One region of the Bradyrhizobium sp. CCBAU 65884 genome, then DNA from elsewhere that is predicted to be linked to it. Evidence: predicted binding sites of a transcription regulator. Region 1 holds the regulator's gene; each other region holds the start of a gene.

Region 1 (5,930 bases):
GCTCGCGCTGATCCTGATCACGTTGCTCTTCAACGGCCTGGCCGGCCTCAATCTTGAGATCTTCGTCGCGGATACGCCGCCGCCGGGTTCGACCGAGGGCGGCCTGCGCAACGCGATCGTCGGTTCGATCATCATGACGTTGATCGGCGTCGGCATCGGCGCGCCGCTCGGCCTGTTCGCCGGCACCTACCTTGCCGAATACGGCCGCAACGACCGGCTGACCTCGGTGATCCGCTTCATCAACGACATCCTGCTCTCGGCGCCCTCGATCATCATCGGCCTGTTCATCTATGGCGCGGTGGTGGTGCCGATGCGTGGCTTCTCCGCGATCGCGGGCGCGCTGGCGCTCGCCGTCATCGTGATCCCGGTCGTGCTGCGCACCACCGAGGACATGCTGCTGCTGGTGCCGAATCCGCTGCGCGAGGCGGCCTCGGCGCTCGGCCTGCCGCGCTCGCTGGTGATCAAGCGTATCGCCTATCGTGCGGCCCGGTCGGGCCTCATCACCGGCGTGCTGCTCGCCACCGCCCGCGTCGCCGGCGAGACCGCGCCGCTGCTCTTCACCGCGCTGTCGAACCAGTTCTTCAGCCTCGGCCTGAACAAGACGATGGCCAATTTGCCGGTCACCATCAACAACTTCGTCCAGAGCCCCTACGCCTATTGGAAGCAGCTCGCCTGGAGCGGCGCGCTGCTGATCACGCTCACCGTGCTTGCCCTGAACATTGGCGCGCGCATCCTCGGCGCCGAGAGGACTGCAAAATGACCGACCTGTCCGTTTCCATGAGTTCCAACGCTCATCTGGCCTCGCAGCCGCTGCCGGAAGCTCCGGCCAAGGTGACGGTGCGCAATCTCAATTTCTATTACGGCGAGCACCACGCGCTGAAGAACATCAACCTGACGCTGGGCGCCAACCGTGTCACGGCGTTCATCGGCCCGTCGGGCTGCGGCAAGTCGACCCTGCTGCGCATCTTCAACCGGATGTACGACCTCTATCCGGGCCAGCGCGCCACCGGCCAGCTCATGCTGGACCAGACCAACATCCTCGACCCCAGGCTCGACCTCAATCTGCTGCGCGCCCGGGTCGGCATGGTGTTCCAGAAGCCGACGCCGTTCCCGATGACGATCTACGAGAACATCGCCTTCGGCATCCGCCTCTACGAGAAGATCTCGAAGTCCGAGATGGACGACCGCGTCGAGAAGGCGCTGCGCGGCGGCGCGCTGTGGAACGAGGTCAAGGACAAGCTCAACGCCTCCGGCCTGTCGCTCTCCGGCGGCCAGCAGCAGCGCCTGTGCATCGCCCGCACCGTCGCAGTGCGGCCCGAGGTGATTCTGTTCGACGAGCCCTGCTCGGCGCTCGATCCGATCTCGACCGCCAAGGTCGAGGAGCTGATCCAGGAGCTGTCCGAGAACTACACGATCGCGATCGTCACGCACAACATGCAGCAGGCGGCGCGCGTCTCCGACAAGACCGCCTTCATGTATCTCGGCGAGCTGATCGAGTTCGACGACACCAGCAAGATCTTCACGTCGCCGAGCGACCGGCGCACGCAGGATTACATCACCGGCCGGTTCGGCTGAGGAGACGCGACATGGGTACTGAACATACCGCAAAAGCTTTCGACACCGACCTCCAGGAGCTCACCCGCCTGGTCGCCGAGATGGGCGGCATCGCCGAACGCATGATCGTCGATTCCGTCGGCGCGCTGATCCGCCGCGACGTCGCGCTCGGCCAGCGCGTCGTCACCATCGATGCCGAGCTCGACGCGTTGCAGAAGCGCATCGAGGAACGCGCCGTGCTCACCATCGCCCGCCGCCAGCCGATGGCGGTGGATTTGCGCGAGATCGTCGGCGCCATGCGCGTTGCGACCGACCTCGAGCGCATCGGCGACCTCGCCAAGAACATGGGCAAGCGCGTCGCCGCGCTGGAGACCGACTTCCATCCGCTGAAACTGTTCCGCGGCCTGGAGCACATGACCGACCTCGTGCAGCAGCAGGTCAAGTCGGTGCTGGACGCCTATGCCGCACATGATCTGCCGGCGGCGATGGCGGTGTGGAAGGGCGACGAGGAAGTCGACGCGATCTGCACCTCGCTGTTCCGCGAGCTCCTCACCTACATGATGGAGGATCCGCGCAACATCTCGTTCTGTATCCATCTGATGTTCTGCGCCAAGAACATCGAGCGGATCGGCGACCACGCCACCAACATCGCCGAGACCGTGTTCTACATGATCGAAGGCCAGGCGATCACCGACAAGCGGCCGAAGGGCGACATGACCACCTTCGCCACGACGGTCCCGAATACCTGAAGACTCAAGGAGCGACGACCCGATGGGCGCACGCATTATGGTGGTTGAGGACGAGGAAGCTCTCACCGAGCTGCTTCGCTACAACCTCGAAGGCGACGGCTATGACGTCGAGACGGTGATGCGCGGCGACGACGCCGACACCCGCCTCAAGGAGCACATCCCGGACCTGATCGTGCTCGACTGGATGCTGCCGGGCCTGTCGGGCATCGAGCTGTGCCGGCGGCTGCGGACCCGGCCCGACACCAAGCAGCTGCCGATCATCATGCTCACCGCGCGCGGCGAGGAGAGCGAGCGGGTGCGGGGACTTGCGACCGGCGCCGACGACTACATCGTCAAGCCGTTCTCGGTGCCGGAGCTTTTGGCGCGCGTGAAGGGCCTGCTGCGCCGCGCCAGTCCTGAGCGGCTCGCGACAGTGCTGGCCTATGGCGACATCGAGCTCGACCGCGACAAGCGTCGCGTGGCGCGCTCGGGCCGGCCGATCGATCTCGGTCCGACCGAATATCGCCTGCTGGAGTTCTTCCTGGAGCATCCGGGCCGCGTGTTCTCGCGCGAGCAGCTGCTCGACAGCGTCTGGGGCCGCGACATCTACATCGATGAGCGCACCGTCGACGTCCATATCGGCCGCCTGCGCAAGCTGCTCAATCTCGGCCGCGAGCAGGACCCGATCCGCACCGTCCGCGGCGCCGGCTACGCGCTCGACGATCGCTTCGCGAAGGCGGAACAGACGGAGGCTCGGTGAGCTGCGGCCACACTCTCGGTGTCGTCCCGGACAAGCGTCAGCGCAGATCCGGGACCCATAACCACGGGGAGTAGTGATCTCGAGAAAAAGGTAACTCCGAGTCCCGTAACCACATCTCGCGGTGGTTATGGGTCCCGGATCTGCGCGCGCTTGGGGCGCGCTTGTCCGGGACGACATCGGATGTGTCGAGCCGTCACTCGTATGACGGCGCCGTCTTTGCAGTCACTGAACCAGCTAACTCAGCGCGGACCCGGCTTTGCCGGGGCACGCCGGCGATCCGCCGCCGGCTGATACGCCACGCGCGAGTGCTGGGCGCAGTAGGGCAGGCCGGACAGCGCCCTGCCGCCGCAGAAGAAGAAATCCGGGCTGGAGGGATCGCCGACCGGCCAATGGCAGGTGGCCTCGTTCAGCTCGAGCAGCGACAGCCGCTGGCTCATCGGCACCACGTTGTCGTAGGTGACCGGTTCGGCCTCCACCTCGACCTCGAAGGCCTGCGCCAGCGCGGTGTTGCCGCGCGCAATGGGGCGGGTCACCCGCATCATGTGCTGCGCGGGACGCGCCTTGCGCGGCCGGGGCGCTGCCGATGAAGGGCTCTTGGCACGGCCGGACAGACCGAGCCTGTGCACTTTGCCGATCACGGCATTGCGGGTCACATTGCCGAGTTCAGCTGCGATCTGGCTGGCCGAAAGTCCGGCCTCCCAGAGCTTTTTCAGCTGCTCGACGCGATCGTCGGACCAGGTCAAAACCGTCATTGCACCCTTTCCCTCGCTACGCGCCGCCATCCTGGGGCCTCGCAGCGATTGCCTAAGCCTTCAAAAACCCGTGCCGTCAGAATCCCTTAAGGCTCGCCGGGCGCGTGACTGACGCCCGAACGTTTACGCCGGTACAAGAGGACTCTTGGGATCAGAACCGCTGCACGAGATGTCGTATCTGACAATCCAAACGCTACAATATGGCGTGACTCCCGCGCAAGAGTCCGCCGACTCGCTTCCACATGTTCCGTGGTGAAAACCCGCAAAATCGGCACCGCAAGACTACGGATTCAGCGTTTCCCGAGGCTTTCCGGGCGGCATTGACACCCGTCTTGCCAGGCATAAGATAGTCGCGCGTGCCGCCCTTAAAAGGCGGCACGTTTCGTTTTCCGGGCCGGTCGATGGTGCGTTGCGCAATGCACGCGTCACACCGTCCGCAACATTCAAGTGACATCATGACTAACAGCGCAGCGCCGCATTTGCTCCCCGTTTTCGCCAGAGCCGACCTCGGCTTCGAGCGCGGCGAAGGCTGCTGGCTGATCGCGACCAATGGCGATCGCTATCTCGATTTCACCTCGGGCGTGGCTGTGAATGCGCTCGGCCATTGCCACCCGCATCTGATCAAGGCGTTGCAGGAGCAGGCGACGAAGCTCTGGCACATGTCGAACCTGTTCCAGAGCCCGGATGGCGAGAAGCTCGCCAACCGGCTTTGCAACGAGAGCTTTGCCGACTTCGTGTTCTTCTGCAATTCGGGCGCCGAAGCGCTGGAGGGTGTGATCAAGGTGGTCCGCCATCATCACTTCTCCAAGGGTCATCCGGAACGTTATCGCATCATCACCTTCGAAGGCGCCTTTCACGGCCGTACGCTGGCGACGCTCGCCGCGACCGGATCTGCAAAATATCTCGAAGGCTTTGGCCCGCCCATGGATGGCTTCGACCAGCTGCCGCATGGCGATATCGAGGCCGTCAAGAAGGCGATCGGCCCGCACACCGCCGGCATCCTGATCGAGCCGATCCAGGGCGAGGGCGGCGTGCGCTCGGCAACGCCGACCTTCCTCAAGGCGTTGCGCCAGCTCTGCGACGAGAAGGGCCTGCTGCTCGCCTTCGACGAGGTGCAGACCGGCATGGGCCGCAGTGGTGATCTGTTCGCGTATCGGCGCACCGGCGTCACGCCGGATGTGATGTCGCTGGCGAAGGCGCTTGGCGGCGGCTTCCCGATCGGCGCGGTGCTGGCGACCGCGGATGCGGCCGACGGCATGGGGCCCGGCTCGCACGGCTCGACCTTCGGCGGCAATCCGCTGGCGATCTCCGCGGCCAACGCGGTGCTCGACGTCATGCTCAAGCCCGGCTTCTTCGACCACGTGCAGAGAATGTCGCTGCTGCTGAAGCAGAAGCTTGCCTCCGTGATCGACCGTCATCCCGATGTCGTCAGCGAAGTGCGCGGCGAAGGCCTCCTGATCGGCATCAAGGCCGTGGTGCCCTCCGGCGATCTGGTCGCGGCCCTGCGTCACGAAAAGCTGCTCACTGTCGGGGCCGGCGACAATGTCGTGCGTTTCCTGCCGCCGCTGATCGTGACCGAAGCCGAGATCGAGGACAGCGTCGGGCGGCTCGAGCGCGCCTGCGCCGCAATCTCGTCCAGCCAGACCAAGCGGGCGGCAAGCTGATGAGCAAGTCCCCCAATAAAACTCCAAAGCACTTCCTCGATATCAACGAGCTGCCGCTGTCGGAGCTCAAGCGCATGCTTGCAGCTTCGTCCGCGATGAAGGCGAAGCAGAAGGCGCAGCAGCCGGTCAGGCCGCTCGAAGGCAAGACGCTGGCGATGATCTTCGAGCGCCCGTCGACCCGGACACGCGTGTCGTTCGACGTCGCGATGCGTCAGCTCGGCGGCGAGCCCATCATGCTCACCGGTGCCGAGATGCAGCTCGGCCGCGGCGAGACCATCGCCGACACCGCGCGCGTGCTGTCGCGCTATGTCGACGCCATCATGATCCGCATCCTCAACCACGATGCGCTGCTGGAGCTCGCGGCCAACGCCACCGTGCCGGTCATCAACGGCCTGACGCGGCGCTCGCATCCCTGCCAGGTGATGGCCGACCTCATGACCTATGAGGAGCATCGCGGCCCGATCGAGGGCAA
Region 2 (5,930 bases), on a different contig from region 1:
CTTGCCGGCCACCAGATGTCGGTCCGGCGCCTAGGAGGTCACCACGGCCGCGGCGAATGCGTCTCTGAGCCGCTGGGCAAGCTCGACCTTGCGATAGGGCTTGGTCAGCACGATCGCCTGCGCATGCGCGTGGCCCTGCTCGACCAGGGTCTCCAGCGCGTAGCCCGAGGTGAACAGGACCGGCAGACCGGGGCGAATCCGCCGCGCCTGGTCGGCGAGCTCCCAGCCGCTCATGCCGCCGGGCATCACGATGTCGGTGAACAGCATGTCGATACCGGGCTCGGTGCGCAGCTGCTGCAAGGCCTCCTTGCCGTTGACCGCGGCAACGACGCGATATCCGAGAGCTTCCACCCTGCGAATGGCGGAGGAGCGAACGAACGGATCGTCCTCGGCGATCAGGATCGTCTCGTATCCTCGGGGCGCCGCGTCCTCGCCATCGGAAAGCTCGGCGTGCGATGATCCGATGTCCGCGCGCGGCAAATAGATCCGGACCGTCGTCCCAAGGCCCGGCTCGCTGTAGATCGAGACATGGCCATTGGATTGCTTGGCGAAGCCATAGACCATGCTGAGGCCGAGGCCCGAGCCCTTGCCCACCTCCTTGGTGGTGAAGAACGGCTCGAAGGCGCGCCGGGTGACCTCGGGCATCATGCCTTCGCCGTCGTCGGTGATCGAGATCAACACGTAGCTGCCGGATGCGACTTCGGGGTGAAGGGTGCGATAGTCGTCGTCGAGTGTCGTCAACTCCGTGCTCAGGGTCAGGTGGCCACCGGCCGGCATGGCATCCTGCGCATTGAGCGCAAGGTTGAGCACGGCGGATTCGAGCTGGGCCCGATCCGCGAAGGCCACGATCGTGCCGGGCCTGGAGGCCGTCCTGATCTCGATGTCCTCGCGCAAGGTGCGCTTGAGCAGCTTGAACATGGACTCGAGCAGGCCGCGGCAATCGATCGTCTGGGGCTGCAGCAACTGGCGGCGACTGAATGCGAGCAGGCGCTGCGTCAGCTCGGCACCCCGTTCGCCCGACTGGCAGATGTCCTCGGAAAAGCGGCGCAGGTCGGGCCTCGCCTTGAGCTGCTCGCTCAGGTGCTCGGCGTTGCCGATGATGACGGTGAGCAGGTTGTTGAAGTCGTGGGCGATGCCGCCGGAGAGCTGACCGACCGTCTCCATCTTCTGCGCCTGCTGGAGCTGCTGCTCAGTCAGCTTGCGCGCGGTCAGGTCGTGGACGATGCCGACGAAGATCAATTCGCCGTCCTGCCGGGTCCGGCCGACCGACACGTCCATCGGAAAGGTCGATCCGTCCTTGCGCAGGCCGATGGCCTCGCCGGCGGTCGCGAAATGCCTTGCGTGGCTGTCGGGCGCGGTGCCCGCCTCGGGCATCAGCATCCTGACGTTCCGGCCCATGACCTCGTCGGCAGAGTAGCCGAACAAGCGTTCGCAGGCCGGATTGAACAGCAGAATATGGTCCTGCGCGTCGAGCAGGATGACCCCGTCGACCGCGGTCTCGACGATCGCGGTGAGGCGCGCCACGCTCTCGCGCATGGCGCGCTGGGCGTCGCTGACCTGCTGGAGCAGGAGCGTCGCGTCCCGGCTCTTGATTTCCTCCTCCTCGAGCGCGGCCTGGACCTGCCGCAGCTCGAACGGCGAGGGGATCGTCAGGATCTTCGGCAGCAGCGGCCAGAGCGCGCCCGCCGTGACCACGGATGCCACCGCGGTCGCCGCCTTGACCATGCCCTCGATGCCATAGACCGGGACCCAGAGCGTGTAGATCGACAATACGTGGGTCAGGCCGCACGCCATGATGAAGATCGCGAAGGCCCAATAGACCCAGCCGAACTTGAGGTCGCGCCGCTTGGTGACCAGAATCGCAAGGGCAAACGGAATCGAAAAATAGGCGGCGGCGATGCAGGCGTCGGAAACGACGTGAAGCCAGATCAGCTCAGGCTCCCACAACAGGCAGATGCCGTGCGGCGACAGCATGGACGAGTCGAGGAGACGTTCAAAAAAGGCCCACATCATTCCACCCCAAGATTCCGTTCCAGGCGGCTTGCGGGCCGGGAGCCCGCATCATGGGTGTCGCTGGACAGTTCCACTCTCACCTCGCGCTCCGGCGAAGCAGGTAAGGTTCGAGACTATACCAAGGGTCCGGCGCGGTTGCATTTTCAAGTCCGCACGATTGCGGGGCGTGCCGGCCCGCTGCTTGCCTGATTCGCAGGGAATACACGGCGTCGCGAATCACTGTCGAACACGGCTCGGCGCGCTTGCCGGTGTTCCACGGCCGCGCTAGGACAGGCCATGGCGGTGTCCTTATCCAGCAAAGGTGCCCGGCGATGACGACCCCGGTCGCACTCACCATCGCCGGCTCCGATTCGAGCGGCGGCGCCGGCATCCAGGCCGACCTGAAGACCTTTGCCGCGCTCGGCGTCTATGGTGCCTCCGCCATCACGGCGCTGACGGCGCAGAACACGCGCGGTGTCACCGGCATTCACCCAGTCCCGGCGGAATTCGTCACCGCGCAGATCGATGCGGTGTTCTCCGATCTCGACATTGGTGCGGTGAAGATCGGCATGGTGGCTGAGGTCGCCGGCATCGATGCGGTCGCGGCCGCGCTGTCACGCTGGTCGCCGCGGCATGTCGTGCTCGATCCCGTGATGGTGGCAACCTCCGGCGACCGCCTGCTGGCATCCGAGGCCGTCGACGCGCTCCGCACAAAACTGATATCGCTGGCGTCGGTGATCACGCCCAATCTGCCGGAAGCCGCGGCTCTGCTCGACGAGCCGGTCGCGGCAAGCGAGGCCGAGATCGAAAGCCAGGGGCGTCGTCTGCTGGCGCTCGGCTGCCGTGCGGTCCTGATCAAGGGCGGACACGGCGAGGGCGCCGAGAGCACCGACTATCTCGTCACGTCCGAAAGCACGATCGCGCTTGCGGCGCCGCGTGTTGCCACACGCAACACCCATGGCACCGGCTGCTCGCTGTCCTCGGCTGTCGCGGCTGGACTGGCCAAGGGCGAAGATCTGGAGCTCGCCGTGCGCAACGCCAAGTCCTGGATCAGCGCGGCCATCGCAGCCGCCGACCGCTTCAGCGTCGGGCACGGCCACGGCCCGGTCCATCATTTCCACAGGTTCTACTGAGGCGGGCCGTCCGCGGAAGCGCGGCCATCGATCCGTTGAGCGCTGGCTTCATCGTCCCCAATGCCTTGTGGCGACATCGAGCAAGCGCCTCTCCTTCGAGACGACCGCTTCGCGGCCTCCTCAGGATGAGGCTGAACTGCGTCGGTCCGCTTTGAATTTGCAGCCGCGCACTCCGCCCTCATCCTGAGGGCCCGCCAACGGCGGGCGTCTCGAAGGATGTGTTGCGGGGGAGATGGCCTCAGGGAAGAGTAGGGTCCCGGCGCCTCCTGCGGCGCCATGTCGCCTGATTGTCGCATGCGGCTGATATTCGCAGGCAGGCGAGGCAAGGCGTGATTCGTATCTGAGGGTGCCTCAAAAGTTCAATTGGTCATCCCCCTGTCACGGGACATTGTTACAGGCTGGCGCATGGGAAGTTACGATGTGAGTGACGAGAGCCCGGAGCGGCGCTTTCGCACGTTGTTCATCTCCGACGTTCATCTCGGAGCCCGCGGTTCTCAAGCCGATCTTCTGCTCGACTTCCTGCGCTACCATGATGCCGACACGATCTATCTCGTCGGCGACATCGTCGACGGCTGGGCGCTGAAATCGAGCTGGAACTGGCCGCAATCCCACAACGACCTCGTGCAGAAGCTGCTGCGCAAGGCACGCAAGGGCGCCAAGGTCGTCTACATCCCCGGCAATCACGACGAGTTCCTGCGCAACTATTACGGCACGCATTTCGGCGGCATCGACGTCGTCGAGAACACGGTCCACACCGGCGTGGACGGCAAGCGTTATCTCGTCATCCATGGCGACATCTTCGACCTCGTGGTGCAAAACGCGCGCTGGCTCGCCCATCTCGGCGACAAGGCCTACGACTTCGCGATCCAGATGAATCGCTTCGTCAACTTCTTCCGCCGCTTGTTCAAGGTGCCCTATTGGTCGCTGTCGCAATGGGCCAAGCAGAAGGTCAAGAACGCCGTCAATTACATCGGCGCGTTCGAGCAGGCGCTCGCCGCCGAGGCGCGGCGCCACGACGCCGACGGCGTGATCTGCGGCCACATCCATTACGCCGTGATCCGCGACGAGGGCGGCATTCGCTACATGAATTGCGGCGACTGGGTCGAGAGCTGCACGGCGCTGGTCGAGCACGACGACGGTCATTTCGAGATCATCACCTGGGCGGATCATTTGCAGAAGCCGGCAGCCGTCCCGCAGGTTGCAGCCAGAGCTGCATAACAGAGGCCGCCTGATGCGCATCCTGGTCGCGACCGACGCCTGGCACCCGCAAGTCAACGGTGTGGTTCGGACGCTGACCAAGCTCGCCGACGCCGGCAAAAGCCTCGGCGTCGAATTCACGTTCCTGCCGCCGCAATCCTTCCGCACCTTTGCAATGCCGAGCTATCGCGATGTGCGGCTGGCGATGCCCCGTCCCGCACGAATCGCCAAGCTGATCGAGGAGGCGCGCCCCGACAGCATCCACATTGCGACCGAAGGGCCGATCGGCCTGATGGTCCGCCGCTATTGCCGCCAGCGCAAGCTGCCGTTCACGACCAGCTTCCACACCCGCTTTCCCGAATATGTCCGTGCCCGCGTGCCGGTGCCGGGCTCGCTGATCTGGCGGGCACTGCGCCGCTTCCACGCGCCCAGCCGCGCCGTGATGGCGGCAACGCCTGCGCTCGCCCGCGAGCTGACCGAGCGTGGTTTCGACAATGTCGTGCTGTGGCCGCGCGGCGTCGACACCCATCTGTTCCACCCCCGCGCCATCGACCTTTGCCTGCCGGGACCGGTGTTCCTATCGGTCGGCCGCGTCGCGGTGGAGAAAAATCTCGAGGCCTTCCTCGATCTCGAGCTGCCCGGGACCAAGGTCATCGTTGGTGACGGCCCCGCGCGCGCCTCGCTCGAAGAGGCCTATCCCGACGCGATCTTCCTCGGCGAGAAGCACGGCGAGGAACTGGCGGATATCTATGCGGCCGCCGACGTCTTCGTGTTTCCGAGCAAGACCGACACGTTCGGCCTGGTGCTGCTGGAAGCGCTCGCGAGCGGCCTGCCGGTGGCCGCTTTCCCGGTGAAGGGTCCTCGCGACGTCATCGGCGATGCCCCGGTCGGCGCACTCGATCACGACCTGCGCAGCGCCTGCTTCGCGGCGCTGGACATCTCCCGGCAGGACTGCGTCGCGTTCGCCGCCAATTACACCTGGGAAGCCTCGGCGAGGGCCTTTGTGGCCAGCATTGAGGCGGTCGGCGCGGTGCTGCCTGGCCGGAACGCCGCGGAACAGCCGCGCTTCGTCGCCTGAAGAGAAAAATCCTCGCGCGGAGGTGTCTTGCCCGCGCTGCGGTGGCCGCGATAAGATCTGACATGACCGAACAGCTCCTCCCGATCGGCCCTGCCGATATCGACGCCGCAGCGCGCGTGATCGCGCCCTACGCCATCCGCACCCCGCTGTTGTCCTTTCCCGTGCTCAACGAGCGCGTCGGCGCCAAGGTCTTCCTGAAGCCGGAGATGCTCCAGCGCACCGGCTCGTTCAAGTTCCGCGGCGCCTTCAACAAGGTGTTCTCGATCCCGCAGGACAAGCGCGCCGGCGGTGTCGTCGCGTTCTCCTCCGGCAACCACGCCCAGGGCGTGGCGGCGGCGGCAAAGATTCTCGACATGCAGGCGACCATCGTGATGCCGGCGGATGCGCCGCTGTCGAAGCGCGAGCGCACCAAATCCTACGGCGCCGAGGTCGTGCTCTATGATCGCGACAAGGACGACCGTGAGGCGATCTCGCGCGGCATCGCCGAGAAGCGCGGCGCGACGCTGGTCAGGCCTTACGACGATCCGTTC
Region 3 (5,930 bases), on a different contig from region 1:
GCATCCGGAACGGAAAGCGGAAATACACGATCGCATAGGCCGAGATGATCGAGATGGCAATCTTGCCGACCGCGATCAGCAGCGCCATCACCAGCGAGTTCAGCATCATGTTGCCGACAGGCTCGCGGGTCGAGCCGCTCGTGCCGACGAAGATGGTTTGATAATAGGTCTCGAAGAAATGACCGCCCGGCAGCAGCGACATCTGCCCGTTCGCGATCAGCGCATTGTCCTGGGTCGAGGCGACGAACGCGATGTAGACCGGGAAGGCGACGATCGCGATTCCGATCCAGAGAATGATGTGCGCGACGTAGCGCCGAAAGCCCTCTTCCTCGACCATCAGTAGGTCACCTTGCGTTCGACGAAGCGGAACTGGATTCCCGTCAGCACGATGACCATCACCATCAGGATCACCGATTGCGCGGCGGAGCTGCCGAGATTGCCGCCGAGCAGGCCGTCGGAATAGACCTTGTAGACCAGCGTCTCGGTCGACTTGCCGGGACCGCCGCGGGTCATGGTGTCGATGATGCCGAACGTGTCGAAGAAGGCGTAGACGACGTTGACGACCAGCAGGAAGAAGATGGTCGGCGACAGCAGCGGGAAGGTCACGGTCCAGAACCGGCGCATCGGGCGTGCGCCGTCGATCGCGGCGGCTTCGAGCACGCTTCGCGGGATGCTCTGCAGGCCGGCGAGGAAGAACAGGAAATTATAGGAGATCTGCTTCCAGGCGGCGGCGAGGATGATCAGGGTTGCCGCCTGGTCACCGTCGAGCAGCGGATTCCAGTCGACCCCGATCGCGCGCAAATAGCGCGCGATGATGCCCAGCGAGGGATGCAGCATGAAGATCCAGAGCACGCCGACGACCGGCGGCGCCACCGCATAGGGCCAGATCAAGAGCGTGCGGTACAGCATCGAGCCGCGCAGGGGCTTGTCCGCCATGACGGCGAGCAGCAGCGCAAAGGACAACGACGAGACCGCGATGGCGAACGAGAAGAAGAAGGTGCGGAGGATCGCCTCGAAATAGGCGGGCTCCCTGAACAGGTCGAGATAGTTGTCGAACCAGACGAAGCTCGTCGACAGACCGAAGGCGTCCTGGAGCAGGAAGGACTGGATCACCGCCTGCAGGGCCGGCCAGTAGAAGAATAGCAGGACGATCGCGAGCTGCGGCGCAACCAGCGCGTAAGGCAATAGCCTGGATTGGAAAATGGCTTGCTTCTGCATGGTGTCCGCCGAAGCGGCAGGCCGGCGGACCGGCCTGCCGCTCATCGCCTCACTTGACGGCGGTCTTTTCGAACTGCCGCAGCATCGTGTTGCCGCGCTCGACGGCGGCATCCAGCGCCTGCTTGGCGGTCTTCTTGCCGGCCAGCGCCTGCTCGATCTCTTCCGACCAGACGTCACGCAGCTGAACCATGTTGCCGAGGCGCAGACCGCGCGAGTTCTCGGTCGGCTCCTTGTTGGTCAGCTCCAGCAGCGGGGTCTCGAGATAGGGCTGGTCCTTGTAGAAGCCCTCGGCCTTGGCTTTCTCATAGGCCGCCTTGGTGATCGGCAGATAGCCCGAGGCCTTGTGGATGTAGACCTGGCGATCGGTGTCGGAGAGGAAGGTCAGGAATTTTGCGACGCCCTTGTATTCGTCGGCCGGCTTGCCGCCCATGACCCAGAGCGAAGCGCCGCCGATGATCGAGTTTTGCGGCGCGCCCTTTGCCTCCGGATAATACGGCATCGGCACCGCGGTGAAGTTGAACTTGGCCTGGGCCTTGACGTTGCCGAAGAAGGCCGACGAGGTCAGGTAGATCGGGCATTCGCCCGAGGTGAAGCGGCCTTCGCCGGTGTTGGTACGGCCGGCATAGTCGTAGACCTTGGTCTTCTGGAGCTCGACCAGGTTTTCGAGATGCTTGACCTGGAGCGGCCCGTTGAACTCGAGCTTGGTGTCGAAGCCGTCGAGGCCGTTGGCCTTGCTGGCGAGCGGGACGTTGTGCCAGGCGGAGAGCTGCTCGAGATTGACCCAGGTGACCCAGGAGCCGGAGAAGCCGCAGGTGTCATGACCGGCAGCCTTCAGCTTCTTGGCGGCCTCGAACGTCTCGGGCCAGGTCTTCGGGATCGCGACATTGGCCTTCTTCAGCTCGTCGAGATTGACCCACATCACGGTGGACGACGAGTTGAAGGGGAACGACAGCATCTCGCCCTTCGAGGTCGAGTAGTAGCCGGTGATGGCGGGCAGGTAGATCTTGGGATCGAACTTCTCGCCGGCCTCGGCCATCAGCTTGTAGACGGGCTTCACCGCGCCGGTCGCAGCCATCATGGTGGCGGTGCCGACCTCGAACACCTGCATGATGTGCGGCGCGTTGCCGGCACGAAACGCCGCGATGCCCGCGTTCATGGTGTCGGCGTAATTGCCCTTGTAGGTCGGAACGACCTTGAAGTCGCTCTGCGACGCGTTGAAGTCGTTGGCTAGCTTGACGATGACGTCGTTGTTGGCGCCGGTCATCGCGTGCCACCACTGGATTTCCGTCACGGCCAGCGCCGGCGACGCCGTCATGCCAACCGTGAGTGCAAATGCGGCAGCCACCCCAAAGTGTCGAAGAGCCATCAAGTAAACCTCCCTTGGCCGTCAAAAGAAGCGCTTGCGCTAGCAGCGCCATATGACGTTCACATGACTGTGTAAGCGGCCGAAACGAAAGCGGCAAGCGCTGGAAAAGGGAAGACGGCAAATAGGCGAAGACGGAGCGGGCAGCCGCATTGGTTCGCGGTGCACTATCGTGCCCGCGCCGCACTGCGGCATCATTCATTGGACGGAGGTGGTAGCCTCTACCGCTTGCGCTCGGGGCCGCAGACGGTGCCCTTCTCGACCATCGCGTCGATCTCGGCCTTGGAGTAGCCAAACTCGCCCAGCACCTCCTGGGAGTGCTGGCTGAATTTCGGCGGCAGCCGGCGCAGGCTCGGCTTGCTGCGGTCGAGCCGGATCGGCGAGGCGACGCCCTTGTACCAGTCCTTCTCGATAATATCGCCGCGCGCGATCGTGTGCGGGTTGGTCAACGCCTGGTCGATCTTCTGCACGGGCCCGGCGGGCAGGCCCGCGGCGAGCAGGCGATTGCACAGCGGCTCGGCCTCGTGCTGGCTGAACACGGCAGCAAGCTCGGCGCGCAGCGCCTCGCGATTGGCGATGCGGTCCTTGTTGCGGGCAAAGCGCGGATCGGTGCCGAGCTCGGGCTTGCCGATCTCCTTGGCGAGCTTGCGGAAGGTGCCGTCATTGCCGACACCGATGAAGATGTCGTCGGTCTTGGTCGGGAAGATCGCGTAAGGCACGAGGTTGGGATGCTCGTTGCCGGTGAGGCTCGGCGGCTTGCCATGCATGAAATAATTCGCGGTGTGCGGATGCATGATGGCAAGGCCGGTCTCGTACAGCGTCGTCTCCAGGAATTGGCCCTTGCCGGAACGCTGCCGCTCCGACAGCGCCATCAGGATGCCGATCGCCGCATAAAGTCCGGTGGTGATGTCGACCAAGGGCACGCCGATCCGCATCGGTCCGCTCTCGGGCGAGCCGGTCGCGGCAATCATGCCGGTCATGGCCTGGATGATGGCGTCATAGCCGGGATTGCCGCCGCGCGGGCCGTCGGCGCCGAAGCCGCAGATCCGGCAATGCACGAGGCGCGGGAATTTCTTGCTGAGCACGTCGTTGCCGATGCCCCATTTCTCCAGCGTGCCCGGCTTGAAATTCTCGATCAGGACGTCGGCGGTCTCCAGCATCTTGAGCAGCACGATGCGGCCGCCCTCGGAGGCGAGGTCGAGGCCGATCGAGCGCTTGTTGCGGTTGATTCCGACGAAATAGGCCGCGTCCTCCTCGTGGAAGGGAGGGCCCCATTCGCGCACCTCGTCGCCCGCGGGCGGCTCGACCTTGATCACGTCGGCGCCGTGGTCGGCGAGGATCTGGGTGCAGTAGGGACCGCCGAGCACGCGCGTGAGATCGATGACGCGCAATCCGCTCATTGCGCCCAATGCGGCTTCAGAACTGGCGGCTTCAGAACTCATGCCTTCGCTTCCCCTGTGTCGATATTTGGCCACAGGCCTAGCGAGGTTCGCACAAGCCAGCAATGGCCTGTTGCGTAGGGGCGTATGCACTGCCGGCCGCATGCCGCGGCATGGCAAATCAGGATTGGCAGATCAGCGGAAGCGGCCGGCCCGAGGGGGATCCCGGGCCAGCCAATCAGCACTTTCGATCAGACGACCGTCAGGCGAACATCGACATTGCCGCGCGTGGCATTGGAGTACGGGCACACCTGGTGCGCCTTCTCGACCAGCGCCTCGGCTTCCGCGCGGGCGAGGCCCGGCAGTGAGACGGCAAGATCGATGTCGAGACCGAAGCCGCCCTCGGAGCGCGGGCCGATGCCGACGGTCGAGGTCACGGAGGCATCGGCCGGAACCTTCGGCCCACCCTGCGACGAGACGAACTTCATCGCGCCGATGAAGCAGGCCGCATAGCCGGCCGCGAACAGCTGCTCGGGATTGTTGCCGGCGCCGCCGCCGCCCCCGAGCTCCTTCGGCGTGGTGAGCTTGACGTCGAGCGCGCCGTCGAGGGTTGCAGCATGGCCATCACGGCCGCCGGTGGCCTTGGCGCTGGTCTTGTAGAGGACGTTCACGGACATTGTCGTCTCCTCGTGTCTTCCGGTTGGGGTGCGCTCTGTATCGCAAACAATTAGATTGTGCGCAATTGAAATTAGCAGGGCTCACATTTAATTGTTCGCAATTGAATGTGCCGCCCGCCGGCCCCAGAATGGGAGGAAATCCCGTGAGATTCTCCATGCCCCGGAAGCTATCGACCCTCGATCCGCAACGCCTCGACAACCAGATCTGCTTCGCGGTCTACTCGGCCGCGCACGCCTTCAACCGCGTCTACAAGCCGCTGCTGGACCGGCTCGGCCTGACCTATCCGCAATATCTGGTGATGCTGGTGCTGTGGGAGCGCGACGACGTGCCGGTCAAGGACATCGGCGAGCGGCTGTTCCTGGATTCGGGCACGCTGACGCCGCTGCTCAAGCGGCTCGAGGCCGCCCATCTCGTGCGGCGCACCCGCTCGAGCGAGGACGAGCGTCAGGTCCTGATCGCGCTGACGGCGCAGGGGCATGCACTGAAGGAAAAGGCCCGCAGCGTGCCGCAGTCGATCCTGGCGGCCTCGGACTGCTCGGTGTCGGAACTGGTGTCGATGAAGGACGAGATCGTCGCGCTGCGGGATCGGCTGAACGCGGTGATCGGGGAGTAGGGGGTGTATCCCTTACGACAGCCGCTTCTTCGTGAAAGCGCGACCGGAGTGAGACTTCAGATACGCCTCGAACGCGAGCGCTTTATGCTTGTCGGGGAAGGCGCAGTACCAGATCAGCTTCCAGGGTTTGAACTTGGCGGTATGGCTGGATCTGCCGGCATTGTGCTCCGGAATCCGTCGCTTCAAATCCTCGGTAGCGCCAACGTATTCCTGCTCGGGAAATTCAATGCTGCGGAGGATGTAGACGTACCACATCGACGCTATCGCCCGGGTAGCCGTTAGGTGGGGGTCTCACCAGTCCGTCTTCGCCCTTTGGGCTACGCCGGACACCACGCTTCACCCTTCAAGCTCCGCGCGGCTGCGCCACGCGTAGCCCGAAGGGCGAAGCGTGGTGGAGCCAGGCGGGATCGAACCGCCGACCTCTTGCATGCCATGCAAGCGCTCTCCCAGCTGAGCTATGGCCCCTTAGTCCTTGTGGGGATCCTGGTGGATCACCCGTACCGGCGAGCCCTGGTGACTCGCGCGGTGCACCCTTTTTCACAGATCAGGGCTGATCTCAAGTCTCTTCATCACCTCCGACATCACCAATGATGTCGGTCACGTCCTCATCGCCCTCTTCTTCGTCGGCAATGAAGGTCGAATCATCGTCATCGTCGTCATCGAGGGTCTCATCGACCTC

Evidence for each region. The regulator PhoB, encoded in region 1, activates phosphate uptake and scavenging genes when phosphate is short. The targets are predictions, from matches to a motif close to TGTCATNNANCTGTCAT.
Region 2: the regulator PhoB is predicted to act here: its motif matches at 3,491-3,507, upstream of XI03_RS36930 (UDP-2,3-diacylglucosamine diphosphatase).
Region 3: the regulator PhoB is predicted to act here: its motif matches at 2,637-2,653, upstream of ugpB (sn-glycerol-3-phosphate ABC transporter substrate-binding protein UgpB).

The regions. Positions count from the first base shown of each region.
Region 1 is NZ_LBJU01000105.1:16,779-22,708, forward strand. Features, by position in the region: gene pstA (phosphate ABC transporter permease PstA) at 1-760, shown strand, start outside; gene pstB (phosphate ABC transporter ATP-binding protein PstB) at 757-1,575, shown strand; gene phoU (phosphate signaling complex protein PhoU) at 1,587-2,303, shown strand; gene phoB (phosphate regulon transcriptional regulator PhoB) at 2,326-3,042, shown strand; gene XI03_RS11545 (GcrA family cell cycle regulator) at 3,282-3,794, opposite strand; gene XI03_RS11550 (aspartate aminotransferase family protein) at 4,250-5,458, shown strand; gene argF (ornithine carbamoyltransferase) at 5,458-5,930, shown strand, end outside.
Region 2 is NZ_LBJU01000133.1:110,557-116,486, reverse strand. Features, by position in the region: gene XI03_RS36940 (PAS domain S-box protein) at 31-1,974, opposite strand; gene thiD (bifunctional hydroxymethylpyrimidine kinase/phosphomethylpyrimidine kinase) at 2,325-3,125, shown strand; gene XI03_RS36930 (UDP-2,3-diacylglucosamine diphosphatase) at 3,531-4,343, shown strand; gene XI03_RS36925 (glycosyltransferase family 4 protein) at 4,357-5,400, shown strand; gene XI03_RS36920 (threonine/serine dehydratase) at 5,463-5,930, shown strand, end outside.
Region 3 is NZ_LBJU01000130.1:4,723-10,652, reverse strand. Features, by position in the region: gene ugpE (sn-glycerol-3-phosphate ABC transporter permease UgpE) at 1-337, opposite strand, end outside; gene ugpA (sn-glycerol-3-phosphate ABC transporter permease UgpA) at 337-1,218, opposite strand; gene ugpB (sn-glycerol-3-phosphate ABC transporter substrate-binding protein UgpB) at 1,268-2,584, opposite strand; gene XI03_RS31965 (CaiB/BaiF CoA transferase family protein) at 2,803-4,023, opposite strand; gene XI03_RS31960 (organic hydroperoxide resistance protein) at 4,212-4,637, opposite strand; gene XI03_RS31955 (MarR family winged helix-turn-helix transcriptional regulator) at 4,793-5,251, shown strand; gene XI03_RS31950 (GIY-YIG nuclease family protein) at 5,264-5,506, opposite strand; tRNA gene XI03_RS31945 (tRNA-Ala) at 5,641-5,716, opposite strand; gene XI03_RS31940 (TIGR02300 family protein) at 5,808-5,930, opposite strand, start outside.